Regions from separate parts of the Photobacterium sp. 270122K genome, predicted to be linked through region 1. Evidence: riboswitches for the same ligand, from Rfam matches in the RefSeq annotation. Region 1 holds a riboswitch; each other region holds the start of a gene.
What was found. A riboswitch is a leader RNA that binds a small molecule or an ion and turns the genes downstream of it on or off. The one in region 1 is predicted to bind lysine.
Positions count from the first base shown of each region.

Region 2: linked by a shared signal. The riboswitch ahead of ACSF8W_RS12805 (Na+/H+ antiporter NhaC family protein) and the one ahead of lysC (lysine-sensitive aspartokinase 3) in region 1 are both predicted to bind lysine.
Region 3: linked by a shared signal. The riboswitch ahead of ACSF8W_RS10130 (Na+/H+ antiporter NhaC family protein) and the one ahead of lysC (lysine-sensitive aspartokinase 3) in region 1 are both predicted to bind lysine.

Region 1 is NZ_JBPOEN010000008.1:262,542-267,238, reverse strand. Features, by position in the region: gene metH (methionine synthase) at 1-591, shown strand, start outside; gene lysC (lysine-sensitive aspartokinase 3) at 693-2,072, opposite strand; lysine riboswitch at 2,183-2,373, opposite strand; gene ACSF8W_RS16105 (pyridoxal-phosphate-dependent aminotransferase family protein) at 2,653-3,771, shown strand; gene ACSF8W_RS16100 (PglL family O-oligosaccharyltransferase) at 3,852-4,697, opposite strand, start outside.
Region 2 is NZ_JBPOEN010000006.1:195,579-200,275, forward strand. Features, by position in the region: gene ACSF8W_RS12800 (BCCT family transporter) at 1-1,898, opposite strand, end outside; lysine riboswitch at 2,084-2,256, shown strand; gene ACSF8W_RS12805 (Na+/H+ antiporter NhaC family protein) at 2,344-3,927, shown strand; gene ACSF8W_RS12810 (methylated-DNA--[protein]-cysteine S-methyltransferase) at 4,119-4,379, opposite strand; gene ACSF8W_RS12815 (hypothetical protein) at 4,310-4,618, opposite strand.
Region 3 is NZ_JBPOEN010000004.1:376,044-380,740, forward strand. Features, by position in the region: gene ACSF8W_RS10125 (thymidine kinase) at 25-603, opposite strand; gene ACSF8W_RS10130 (Na+/H+ antiporter NhaC family protein) at 781-2,358, opposite strand; lysine riboswitch at 2,456-2,641, opposite strand; gene ACSF8W_RS10135 (H-NS family histone-like protein) at 3,012-3,410, shown strand; gene ACSF8W_RS10140 (lytic murein transglycosylase) at 3,733-4,697, opposite strand, start outside.

The DNA.
Region 1 (4,697 bases):
AACTTGCGCCAGCAAACGCAGAAACCGAAAGGGTACAATTACTGTTTATCGGATTACATTGCGCCCAAAGACAGTGGTAAGCTGGATTGGATTGGTGGATTTGCTGTCACCGGCGGCGTGGGTGAGCGTGAGTTAGCGGACGCCTATAAAGCGCAAGGGGATGACTATAACGCCATTATGATCCAAGCGGTGGCCGATCGCTTAGCGGAAGCCTTTGCCGAATACCTTCACGAGCTGGTCCGTAAAGACATTTGGGGTTATGCACCGGATGAAAACCTCAGCAACGACGCCTTGATCCGAGAAAAATACCAAGGGATCCGACCGGCACCGGGTTACCCCGCTTGTCCAGAGCACACCGAAAAAGGCAGCTTGTGGGAATTGCTAAAAGTGGAAGAAACTATCGGGATGTCACTGACCTCCAGTTACGCGATGTGGCCGGGGGCGTCGGTGTCGGGGTGGTATTTCTCGCATCCTGATTCCCGCTATTTCGCGATTGCGCAGATCCAGCCGGATCAGCGTGACAGCTATGCGGATCGTAAAGGTTGGGATTTGCTGGAAGCCGAGAAATGGCTGGGGCCGAATTTGTCGTAACGGCCAGGAAACGGTGTGGTGTCTATGTGGATGCTACATCCGTCAGTAGTGATAAAAAAGGCGCTCAGTGAGCGCCTTTTTTTATGTCGAATAACGAAGGATTATTCAAACAAGGTGTGGTGCAGTGTTCTTACCACATCGCGTGATTCCTCGGTATTGACCAAGAAGCACAGGTTATGGGCACTGGCACCAAAACAGATCATGCGTGGGCTGTATTGCTCAAGCGCACCAAACACTTGCGTTGCAGCACCTGGGGCATCGCCTAGCTTATTACCGATTAGCGCGACGAGGCAGAGGTTTTGTTCCACTTCCACACGGCACAGCTTGCTCAGTTCAGCGGTTGCGGCAGCCGGTAAATTGGGGGCACCGCCACAGGTGTCGGTTTGATCCAGCGTCAGTGACACGCTGACCTCAGAGGTGGTGATCAAATCCACAGAGACTTTATGTTCGGCCAAAATGCGGAAAACTTCGGATAAGAAGCCGTAGGCCTGGAACATTTTTAAACTGGTTAGCGTGACCATGGTTTGGTTGCAACGCAATGCCAATGCGCGGAATTTGGGTGGTGCAGTGACGTGTTGACGGATCCACGTACCGCCTTGTTCCGGTGCTTTGGATGAGCCGATAAAGACCGGGATCTTTTGACGTACAGCCGGAAGCAGCGTTGAGGGGTGCAGGATCTTCGCGCCAAAATTGGCCATTTCAGAGGCTTCACTGAAGCTGATCTCTTTGATGGGCTTGGCATTGGCGGTGATGCGCGGATCGGTGCTGTACATACCCGGGACATCGGTCCAGATCTCTAATGTTTCAGCCTGAATGGCTTCAGCAACCAGTGCGGCACTGTAGTCACTGCCACCGCGCCCGAGGGTCGTGGTTTGGCCGTGTTCATTCGCGCCAATGAAGCCTTGAGAGACGATAATGGATTCACTGAGTAAGGGTTGCATGTGCTGCGTCGCTAAGTGACGAATAACATCAATCTCAGGGACGGCTTTGCCGTATTGACTGTCGGTACGTAGAATGTGGCGAATATCGAAACGCGCAGCACTCGCGCCCATTTCATTAAGAATTTGGGTAAAAAGATGCGTAGAAAGCAGTTCGCCATGGGCAACCAATTGATCAGTCAATTGCTTAGAAGGGGTATGGGTGGCGTGCTCGGCCAAGTCTGCGACTTGATCTAGCAGTTGTTGGATCTCACCCGAAATCGTTTCGGGGTGCGCCAGTTCATCCAGAATAGACTGATGAATGGCGTGAAGTTGTTGTAGCCGCTCTGAGCGCTGCTCGTTATCGGCAATTCCATTTGCTAACTCAACCAGCAGATTGGTAACACCGGAGCATGCACTGATTAAAACCACTTTCGCTTGTGGGTTATTTTTAATAATGCTAGCACTACGGCTCATGGCGGCATGATCGGCTACGCTGGTGCCGCCAAATTTCGCTACAGTGATCGGCGGAGGAACAGTAAAGTTATTATCAACAAAGCTCACAACGAGTCTCCCAGTAAGATAGTAGAAAGTCTAATACAAAGGGGGATGACTCGGGATCAAGATCCCGACAAGTGTCAGGGGAATCTAGCAGTCAGATCTTGGTAGATGGCATGACCAGAAGCTCCCCACCTTTCTCGGTCATAGTTATGAGAAAGGTGACAGCCAGAAGGATTCAACCTTCATAGCCGATATGCCATGCCCCCTGTCATGCCATATCTCGGCGTTACTCCCCCTCTCAAGATTGCGTTGGGGTGGGGCCCCGCAATCATCGATACCTGGGTAACGCTCCTCTTCTGTTTTCACCGGATGTGCAGGCAGCGTGTGTGCTGAATAACCGTGCCATCGGGATGAACAAAAAATGTGCTTTATTGAAGCGGATTTGCCTATATCTTGTCAATTCCCTTTAGCACTTTTTTGCAATTTTTTGCAAAAAGCTGTCATAAGTAAGTCATAACCTTGTGCGTGTCATCAGTAGATCAATAACCTAGACGGCAAAATCGACGATCTGCTGATATAGTCATTAGGCGTACTTTTCAATCTATACACATCTTTTCATGCAGACCTTCACGGAGGAAACCCCATGACTATTGGCAGTTTTTACCCCCCTCAGCGTACGTTAATGGGCCCCGGCCCCTCAGATATCTCTCCGCAAGTGTTACAGGCGCTAAGTCGTCCGACGATTGGCCACCTTGACCCGCTGTTTATTGGCATGATGGATGAGCTGAAGCAGTTGCTGCAATATGCCTTTCAAACCCAAAACCCGTTTACTATCGCGGTCTCGGCGCCGGGCAGTGCCGGTATGGAAGCCTGCTTTGTGAATTTGGTTGAACCGGGCGATACCGTGATTGTGTGCCGTAATGGTGTGTTTGGCGATCGCATGCGAGAGAATGTTGAGCGCTGTGGTGGCATCGCGGTGATGGTGGATAATGCGTGGGGTGAGCCGGTGGATCCAGCCTTGGTCGCCGAGGCGTTAACGGCCAATCCAGAGGCAAAGATTGTTGCGTTTGTGCACGCCGAAACCTCCACGGGGGCCTTGAGCGATGCCGAGGCGATTGCCAAGTTAGCGCGCCAGCATGATTGTTTGACCATTGTGGATGCCGTCACCTCGCTCGGTGGCGTACCGTTGTTGGTCGACGAATGGCAATTGGATGCGGTGTATTCCGGTAGTCAAAAATGCCTGTCGTGTGTGCCGGGGCTGTCACCACTGACTTTCTCTGCGCGAGCCATTGAGAAAATTCAGGCGCGTAAAACCCCCGCACAAAGTTGGTTCCTCGATCAAAGTTTGGTATTGGGCTATTGGAGCGGAGAAGGGAAACGCAGTTATCACCACACGGCACCGGTCAATAGTTTGTATGCCTTACACGAAGCGTTGGTGTTGTTACAGCACGAAGGCTTGGAAAATGCCTGGCAGCGTCACCGTGATATGCACCAAGTATTGCGTGCTGGACTTGAAGGGTTGGGGATCTCGTTTGTCGTGGATGAAGCATCGCGCTTGCCGCAACTTAATGCCGTGTACATTCCTGACGGGGTGGATGATGCCGCGATTCGTGCCCAATTGTTGAATGACTACAACCTTGAAATTGGTGCAGGGCTGGGAGCGCTGGCGGGCAAAGCGTGGCGCATTGGCTTGATGGGGTACGCGGCTCGGCGTGAAAATGTGGCGCTCTGTTTACGTGCGCTAGAGACGTGTTTGAAATAATTCGTACGCGGCTTACCGATAGACAAACGGCTACCTCTGGGTAGCCGTTTTTGTAGGGTGAATCTTTGTAGTGAGAGCGATCACGGAGCGGTATTGGATGCCGCTTTTTCTTCAGAACGGGGCGCCGCTTGCGTCACCCATGACGCGGCTTGAGTGGGGAACAGGTATAGCGCTTCCTGATAAATCTGATCGGCTTGCGAAGGTTGCCCCAATGCCAGATAGGCACTGATCAAATTTTTATACAGATCAGGGCGCGGCCAGATTTTGGCTTTTTCTTGTGCCCAGGTGATGTACTCATTGATCATGCCAGCGTTTTGCTTCGCGGTGCCGATCTGCAATTGCGTCAGATACAGATCCCATTCAAACCGATTATGCCAGGCCCAAGGGTTATTCACTTTCAGTAGATAATCGACGTTGATAGGGCGGGTGGTTTCATATTTCGTCAGTAAGTAACCGGAATACAAGGTGGTGGCCATGTAGCTGGTGATAGCCACCGGCAGTACCAGTACCACGAGGCGCAAGGTCATGACATAGTTGATCGGTTTACGGTAATACTTGGCCGTTAAATTATCCACCCAATAGATCAGGATGATAAAGACGATCCAGTGTGGCAGGGAGTGATAAAACGGGTACTCCAGCTGGGTGTGCAGGGTGATCGGGAAGAACAAACTGACCAGCGCAAGTTGGGTACCCGCACGGGCTTTTTTGACTTTCAGTAACACGGCCGCGGCCGCGATCAACAATGCCAGCAAAGGCACGATACCGCCTTCTGCGGCCCAGAACGCCAATTCATTATGTGGATGATCAAGCGCCGCCATGCCCGCGGGACGCGTTGGATCCGCATGGTGCCAGTGCGCCGTTTGTGTTAGGTAGCTGACTTCAAAGGTGCCATAGCCGTAGCCGGTTAATGGCTTATTAAAGAACAT
Region 2 (4,697 bases), on a different contig from region 1:
GCTTCTTGCTCAAGACGCGCACGCATCAGCTCGTCAAACAACTTACGGGCTTCTTGCGCTTGTTCAGACGCTTGCAGTTTGTGTTCTTTGGCGGCCATGGCTTCATCGGTCAAACGCTTGATTTCGTCTAACTGATCTTGTGGCGCATCACCCAGCTCCATGCCAGACTCCCCTTTCGACAAGGCCGTGGCACGAATGGTTTTCTTTAAATCCCAAATCGCGTTCAGTTTCTCACGCTCTTCTTCCGCCGCTGCAACCGCTTCGTCTTTCAGGCGTTCAAACTTGGCCATCGCCACGCCTTCTTTTGACCATGGATCAACATCTGGGAATTCTTCAATGTTAATCACCGGATCGATGTAGCCGTCTTGGTGTGCCAAGTCGAGCGTGGCGGCTTTCACACCCGAGATCATGAGCATCACCGAAATCACCAGCAACGGTAAACCACCCACAATCGCAGCGGTCTGCAACGTCGCCAAGCCGCCCATGAACATCAGAATTGATGGCATGATAGACAAAGTGAATGCCCAGAACAGACGGTTCCAACGCAATGGATCTTCCGTTACATTGTTTTGTACCACCGACGCCAGAATGAACGAGATCGAGTCAAACGTGGTGGCGGTAAAGATAATACATAGAATCGTAAACACCGCGATGACCATGGTGCTCATCGGTAGCTGTTCAAGGATAGAGAAAATGGCACGGGTTGGGCCTTCGCTATTCAAAATGCCGACCACATCAAGCTGGCCAGAAAGCTGTAGCGACAACCCGTAGTTACCCAAAATCATGAAGTACAGGGCACAACCCATTGAGCCAAAGAAGATAGCCCCTGACACCATCTGCTTGATCGTACGACCACGCGAAATACGTGCCACGAACAAGCCCATACTTGGCGCAAACACAAGCCACCATGCCCAGTAGAAAATGGTCCAATCTTGCGGGAAGTGGGTATCTTCAAAGGTGCCATAGCCACCAAACGGTTCAGCCCATGTCGCCATCACGAAGAAGTTAGACAGCATACGACCCAAAGAATCCAAACCGGTTTCCAGCATGAACAAGGTTGGGCCCGCCACCAAGACGAACGCCAACAGACCGAGTGCACCCCAGAAGTTGATGTTACTTAGCACCTTGATCCCTTCATCCATCCCTTTATAGGAAGAGTAAGCGAACAATGCCGTACACAACAACAACACGCCGATTTGAGTCGTGGTGGTAGAGGGAACATCAAACAGGTAGCTGATCCCTTCGTTGATCAACGGGGCAGCTAAACCCAATGTGGTCGCGGCACCGCCCAACAAACCAAAGATGAACAAGATATCGATAACCTTGCCCCACTTACCGTGGCTGCGCGCTTCACCGATCACCGGCATCAACGCGGCTGACACTTTCAATACAGGCTGTTTACGCACATAGAAAAAGTAGGCAATAGGAATCGCGGGGATCATGTAAATAGACCACGCTACCGGCCCCCAGTGGAAAATACCGTAAGTGGCAGCCCAACGTACCGCCTCTTCACTGCCCGGTGCGAGCTGGAATGGCGGGCTTTGGTAGTAATAGGCCCACTCGATAGTCCCCCAGTACAGAATACTGGCACCGATACCACCACAAAACAGCATAGCTGCCCATGAACCGGTTTTGAACTCTGGCTTTTCATCCGCATCACCCAGTTTGATCTGGCCAATATCGGAGAAAACGATGTAGATCATAAAAAAGAAGGCGCCGATACCTAACGCTAAATAAAGGAAGCCGAGCTTGTCGGTCATAAAGGTTTTGGCGACGGCGATCCACTTAGCGCCTTCTTCTGGGAATAACATCAGCGGGATTATGACGGAAAACAGTAATCCCAGCGCCCCGAAGAACGTCGGCTTATCGATCAATTCAAAGTGTTTTTTTAGCAACACGTTAACTCCTATGTTTACATTTTGCTTCCTGTGCGTAATGCGATGATCACAGGTATTAACAATTTCTCAAAATTAATCTTCTAATGGTAACGATAAAGAAAGTTTATTATCCACTCACTTTGCACACTCTCCCTATATAATACTTGTGTTGCTGAACTTGGCTGTTATGATGGCGCAGCAAGCCCTTAATCAGTAGAGGCGCGCTGCCTATCAGTAACCGTGCGGAGGATGATCCCGATGATGCCGGAGAAAGGAGTCAGCGCCGAAGTGACTGCAGTTATCACACTCAGTCGCTGGGTCTGTGTCAAATAGGCACAGAACTGCCATAGTATTTTTCCTATGGAGCGCTACCTGAAGGGGTAACAAGTCTTTGTCATTCCTTCAGACGTCTTCGTTACACCTCTTTTCGGTAGATCTCCACCTTGATGTTGTAGGTGTTGAGATTATGATCCTCACAAATTTTTCAGACTCTTTATTGTCTGTCGTTCCGCCACTTCTGGCGGTCATTTTGGCAGTCACGACCCGTCGCGTTCTGCTTTCACTCGGTGCCGGTATTGTTGCGGGCGCACTGATGCTAAACCACTATTCCCCACTAGCCACCGCTCACTATTTATTCAATAAAGTGCTTCACATTGTATGGGCTGACGGCAGCTTAAACAGTGACAACGCCAATATGATCATTTTCATGTTGTTGTTGGGCGCGTTGATCAGCTTAATGAGCGTATCGGGGGCGACCCAAGCGTTCGCCGATTGGGCTTCTGTGCGTTGTAAAGATCGCCGCAGTGCCAAATCCCTGACCGGCCTGATGGTGTTCATTTTCTTTATCGACGACTTTTTCCATAGCCTGTCTGTTGGCGCAATCTGCCGCCCTGTGACTGATCGCTTCCAAATATCCCGGGCAAAACTGGCCTATCTGCTGGACTCCACCGCGGCACCTGTGTGTGTATTGATGCCTATCTCGTCATGGGGTGCGTACATCATCGCTTTGATTGGCGGCATCATGGTGGCGCATAACGTGACCGATCAGAGCCCAATTTCCGCGTTCGTAGAAATGATCCCAATGAACCTGTACGCCGTGTTTACACTGGTAATGGTACTGTGTGTGATCGCGTTCCAGTTGGATATCGGTCCGATGCGCAAGCACGAAGAATGGGCGCTGGAAGGTAAACTGTGGGATGAATCCCGTGGTCGACCTACCGGTCTGGATATCGAAACCCCAGAAAACAGCAACGGCGGCATGATTGATATGGTACTGCCTATCCTGACGCTAACGCTGGCGACCGTGTACTTCATGATCGAATCAGGTGCGACCGTGCTGGCAGCCAAAGGCTTGGATTTCAGCGTAATCGGTGCGTTTGAACACACCAACGTAGGCTCTTCACTGGTTTACGGTGCCATTTGTAGCTTGGTCGTGTCTATTGCATTGGCGCTGCGTTTGAAGCTAAGCGCGAAAACCTGGATGCAAGCCGCGCCTCAAGGTATCAGCGCAATGATGCCTGCGATTGTTATCTTGTTCTTTGCATGGACCATCGGTGCGGTTGTCCGTGACATGAAAACCGGCATGTACCTCGCATCAATGGCGAACGGTAACATTCCTGTTGAGCTACTGCCTGCTGTTATCTTTGTGCTGTCTTGCGCCATGGCGTTTGCGACCGGCACCAGCTGGGGTACTTTCGGTATCATGCTACCGTTGGCGGGTGACATTGCAGCAGCGAGTGACATTCAGATGCTACTCCCAATGCTTGCTGCGGTATTAGCAGGCGCAGTATTCGGCGACCACAGTTCACCGATTTCAAGTACCAGTATTCTGTCGGCGACTGGCGCAGGCTGTCACCACATGGATCACGTACTGACGCAGCTACCGTATGCGACCTCTGTGGCGTTCGGTGCCCTACTGGGTTACGTAGCGATTGGTTACACCCATTCAGCGTGGATTGGTGTGGCAGTGAGCGGCGCATGGTTCGTGCTGTTCTGCTTGTTTGCGATGCGCAAAAACCAACCCATTATGGCAACGGCCAAAGCGCAGTGAACCGTCAGTAAGCAAGAACACAAGTAAGTAACCACTTACATAAAAAACATCAAGCACCTTCGGGTGCTTGATGTTTTTTTGGGGCGGAATTGTTCGATACATCGTTACTCTCTCATCAAACACCCTAACGCCGTTATCGAGCATTTTAACAGGCTCGAATGATTCATTATTGACTACGGTGGATATAAAAATCACCCTTCGTGTTGCTGATCGTTCTTTTCATAATGCGTTTCTATGTGAAGTAGCTGAGCCTTTAAGTCAATCCCCCCACCATAGCCAATAAGCTTTCCCGTCGCGCCTATTATCCGATGGCAAGGAATCATAATCGATATAGGATTATTACGATTTGCGCTCCCTATCGCTTGGTATCCTCCTTTCATCCCTAACTGTTGGGCAATATCCTTATAGGAAGAGGTATGGGCATATGGCACCTCACTAACTTGATGCCACACTTTTTTTGAAACTCAGTGCCTCGTAAATCTAGCCCAACGGAAAAATCTTTCCTTTTTCCGTCAAGATAGTCACTGATCTCATCCTTTGCCTGCTCAATATGCACATTTTTTGTGTTTCTTTTATATGTCTTATACGGTAAAAAATGCTCCTGTCCCGGCAAGTACAATCCGGTAAGCCCCTGCCCACTCGCTGTGAATGTAATCATCCCCAATTTACTCTGCAGTACATCTAAGCACATGATTTAATTCCTCTCTTGATATCTATCCCTTTTGATGTGGTTTTAAACTCTTTTATTGAATTCATAGAGCCCAGCAGGC
Region 3 (4,697 bases), on a different contig from region 1:
CGTATAGCTTTTGATTCAGTTTGTTCAGTCGTCTAACGCTTCTTTGTAGTGCTTACGGCACACAGACACATAACGGTCATTACCACCGATTTCCACCTGATCGCCATCAGCAATGGCTTTACCGCTTTCATCCTGACGGATCACCATGTTGGCTTTACGGCCGCAATGACAAATGGTTTTCAGCTCTACCAATTTATCGGCCCACGCGAGCAAATAACGGCTGCCATCAAACAACTCACCACGGAAATCACTGCGTAGACCGTAGCACAATACCGGGATATGCAGTTTATCGACCACTTCGGTCAACTGATACACCTGCGGTTTCGTTAGAAATTGGCTCTCATCGATCAGTACACAATCAATTTTATTCTCCGCATGCATTTGCGACAAACGCTGATACAGATCGTCTTCCACGTTAAACAACTCGGCTTCTTCTTGCAGGCCGATACGGGAACTCACGATCCCTTTACCGTAACGATCATCAATCGCTGCCGTAAAGATAACCGGATTCATCCCTCGCTCGCGGTAATTAAATGAAGACTGCAACAGGGTGGTCGATTTACCCGCATTCATTGCTGAGTAATAGAAATACATCTGGGCCATGTCGTTTCCCTTGTAGTAATACGATGGATGCTTGGAAAAAACTGCCGCGATGCTACAGAAAAGCCCCTCAGATTGAAAGAACCTCGCGCATATCTCCCGAAGAAAGTCTCAGCTTGCGACAGAAAAAAGAAAGCCTGCTCAGAAGGCAGGCTTTCAAGGTATTGCCGTTAGATACGGTTACGGACGGCGAGACAGCCACGCCAGCCCAGAACACACTAACAAGAAGGCCACGCTGGCCGCGATAAAGCCGACCGCCAACGAATCCGTAAAGCCTAACGCCAGAAAGCCAACGGTCGATACAGCCGCCATAGCAAAGGCATACGGCAACTGCGTTGAAACGTGATCCATATGGTGACAACGCGCCCCAGTTGACGACAAAATGGTGGTATCCGAAATCGGTGAACAGTGGTCACCAAACACCGAGCCCGCCAGCACCGCCGCCAGCATCGGTAGGATCAAGGTGATATCCGTCGCGCCAGCCAAATCACCGGCAATCGGTAGCATGATGCCAAAGGTGCCCCAAGAGGTACCGGTGGAGAACGCCATCGCCCCTGCCAGCAAGAATAAAATAGCCGGAAGTAACATTGGGTTGATATTGCCTTCCACCAACGTCGACAGGTAGCTACCGGTGCCCATGTCATTGATCACATTACCGATGCTCCACGCAAACAATAGGATCAAAATGGCACCGAACATGGATTTCGCCCCGATCCACAGGGTAAAGCCGACATCAGACATCGGCAGGCGCTGGCGCAATACCGACACCATGGCAGACAGCAAGCCGGCCAAGCTACCCAACACCAAAGACATGCCCACATCGGTATTTTCAAACGCACCCAACAAGTCAAACGGTTTGCCATCGGCCGCCAGTGATTGGTTACCGGTATACAGCATGAAGAACATCGTTGCGGCAATCAAAATCACGATCGGCAACACCAAATCCAACACGCGGCCATTCAGGCTTTCGTTGATTTCCAGCTCATCATTGATGTCTTTCGCACGCTTATCGCTGTCACCTTCATCAAAACCACGGCAATGGCTGGCTTCAATCTCGTGACGCTTCATTGGGCCGACATCCAATTGGAACCATGCCACCACAAAGACCAACAATAAGGCGAAGACCGCGTAGAAATTCATTGGCGCAAGCAATAAAAACGCGCCTAAAGGGGTGTATTCGGTCACGCCGTGTGACACCAAAATGCCACTGATCACGGTAATAATGTATGCGCCCCAGCTTGATGCTGGCATCAGTACACACATCGGTGCTGCGGTTGAATCAAGGATGTACGCCAGTTTTGCCCGTGACACGTAATAGCGATCGGTCACGGGACGGGAAATCGAGCCCACGGCCAAACTGTTAAAGTAATCATCAATGAAAATAAAGACACCCAAGAAAGCGGCCAGCAATTTTGCACCACGCTTGGTCTTTATCTTAGTTTGCGCCCACTCAGCAAAGGCTCTTGTGCCGCCTGATAAGGTCAATAATGCCGTTGTCATTCCCAGTAAAATCAAGAAGGCAACAATACTCATCTTCGAGCTATTGATACTGCCGGCTTCAATAAACAACCCTTTGACGGTCGTGCTGACATAATCAAGCATATCCGTATCAGGGTGGTTAAAGGTCAATAAGAAGGCACCAAGCAGTACACCTACACCGAGGGAAAATAAGACGTGACGCGTTAAAATGGCGAGTCCGAGCGCCACAAGGGGGGGAAGCAATGATACTGCGGAATGTGAATAATCTACAATGTTCATGATCTCTACTACAACCGTTCCTGGTTGGAGATCTACTGCTGAACATGGTGAAAACCATGCCAGTTGAGTGTGAGGAAAAGAAGTTACCCTGATCCGACTCCACAGTAGCGCTCCATAGTTAATGTCAATATATACTATGGCAGTGTTGCCCCTATTTGGTGACAACCCCAGCAAGGCGGTGTGATAAACCAGCACTTACTTCGGCATCGGCGCCTTTCACAAACCCTCATCGGAATCACCCTACGGCTTGTTACTCTTCGACAATGCAACCTCTACCCTTAGTCAAGGAATAGTCAATTCTACGGACAGAAATATTAATTGCAACAACTTAAGACGCAGTGCTTAACAGCACCAGCGCATCCTGTTACCAGACGGATGCAAAAAGGCACGTTATGCAGCCTTTTGTTGACAAAAACACTATGCAATTGATCGCAAAAGTACGGGTTCCCAGCCCTTCCAATATTCGTTTATTTCAGAGTATGAGCGATAAAAAAACATTACAAATGAGAATTGCGCCCGCGAATTAGCAAAAAAAAATAAATAAGAAGGTGATTTTTTATTTGGCATCTGCCAACTAAACGTATTAATATTGCAAATATTGAATTGTCACTGCTATTATTATTTTATAGTTTTAGAACAACAGGAAATAAAAAATGTCTGATGCAATGAAAGCACTTTTGAACCTTCGTAGCCTTCGCGCACTGTCTCGTGAATATTCACTAGAGCAGCTTCAAGAAGCTCTAGAAAAACTACAAACTGTGGTTTCTGAGCGTGAAGAATCTGAAGCAGAAGAGATTGCTAAAGAAAAAGAACGTACAGAGAAACTAGCACAATACCGTGAAATGCTACTTGCTGATGGTATTGATCCAGAAGAACTGCTTGCGGCAACACTACACAAAGCACCTAAAGCGAAGCGTGCACAGCGTCCAGCTAAATATAAGTTCATCGACGAAAACGGTGAAGAGAAAACATGGACTGGCCAAGGTCGTACTCCAAGCGCATTGAAAAAAGCACTGGATGATGGCAAAGCACTAGAAGAGTTTGAAATCTAATTTCGATTTCACTTTTTGACTGCAAAAACCCGGCTTTATGCCGGGTTTTCTTTATCTATCATAAAGATAAATATTGGGATAAACATCACAATTTTTCGCTCTATTTATTCACGCTATCCCATTAAGCGCCCCTGCCCAATTATCGATTGCCTCTATGATAAACATACCAAATAGCAATAAGCGCTATCGAATTATCTCTTTTTGCTAAACGGCACTCAGAACAATAAAACACAGGCATTCCACTGATAAACATATCAAGCACAAAAAACCAGACACAAAGGTCTGGTTTTATGATCACGCATAATGCCGACACATTTATCCGTTAGCGGATCTTGTCAGCCAAATGGCTTACTGCCAACGCAAAATAATGCGAACGGTTCCAATCCAACAATGACTGGTAGTTACCATAGACCAAATACGCTCTACCATGATTATCATCCGGTTGAATAAGCCAGGCATTAATATCAACATCAGGCAAATCACGCCCATTTAATCGTCTCACACCCAGCTTCTGCCACTCGCTTAATGCACGCGCCTGCTCTTTTTTCACCCCAAACACGCTCTTATCGAGAGAATCAGGCAATGTCACTTGGCGCCCCCAAGTATAATCACTGTCCCAATTGGCTTGTTTTAAGTAGTTCGCTGCAGAGGCAAACACATCCGCATCGGTCTGCCAGATATCGATCTTGCCGTCATTATTTCCATCAACCGCATACGATAAAAATGACGTTGGCATAAATTGCGGCTGCCCCATTGCGCCCGCCCAAGAGCCCTTCATATCTTTAGGGGCAATATGACCCGCCTCTAATATATCTAACGCCGCCATCACTTGCTTGCGGAAAAAAGCTTCTCGGCGTCCTTCATAGGCCATGGTCGACAACGCTTCCACCACATTGTAATTGCCCATTAAACGACCAAAGTTACTTTCTACACCCCATAACGCCACAATAAAACGTGGCTGCACACCGTATTGCTGGCCAATTTTTTCCAACACGACTTTGTGTTTTTGGTAGCGTTCATTGGCTTGCTTAACTTTCCAATCGGGCACCGCTCGGGGAATATACTCATCCAGCGTTAATTTTTTCTCTGGCTGATTTTTATCTGCCTTTACAGCGCGCTCTGTAAATGTAATGCCATCAAAAGCAGAGTTGATAATCGACTCTGAAATTCCATTTTCACGGGCTTCTACTTTTAGCCCTTCGACATAACTGTCAAATCCTTCATCTGCAGCAGATACCGCTGATGACAATCCTAATCCTAAGGCCACTAAGGCCGATACCAATCGCT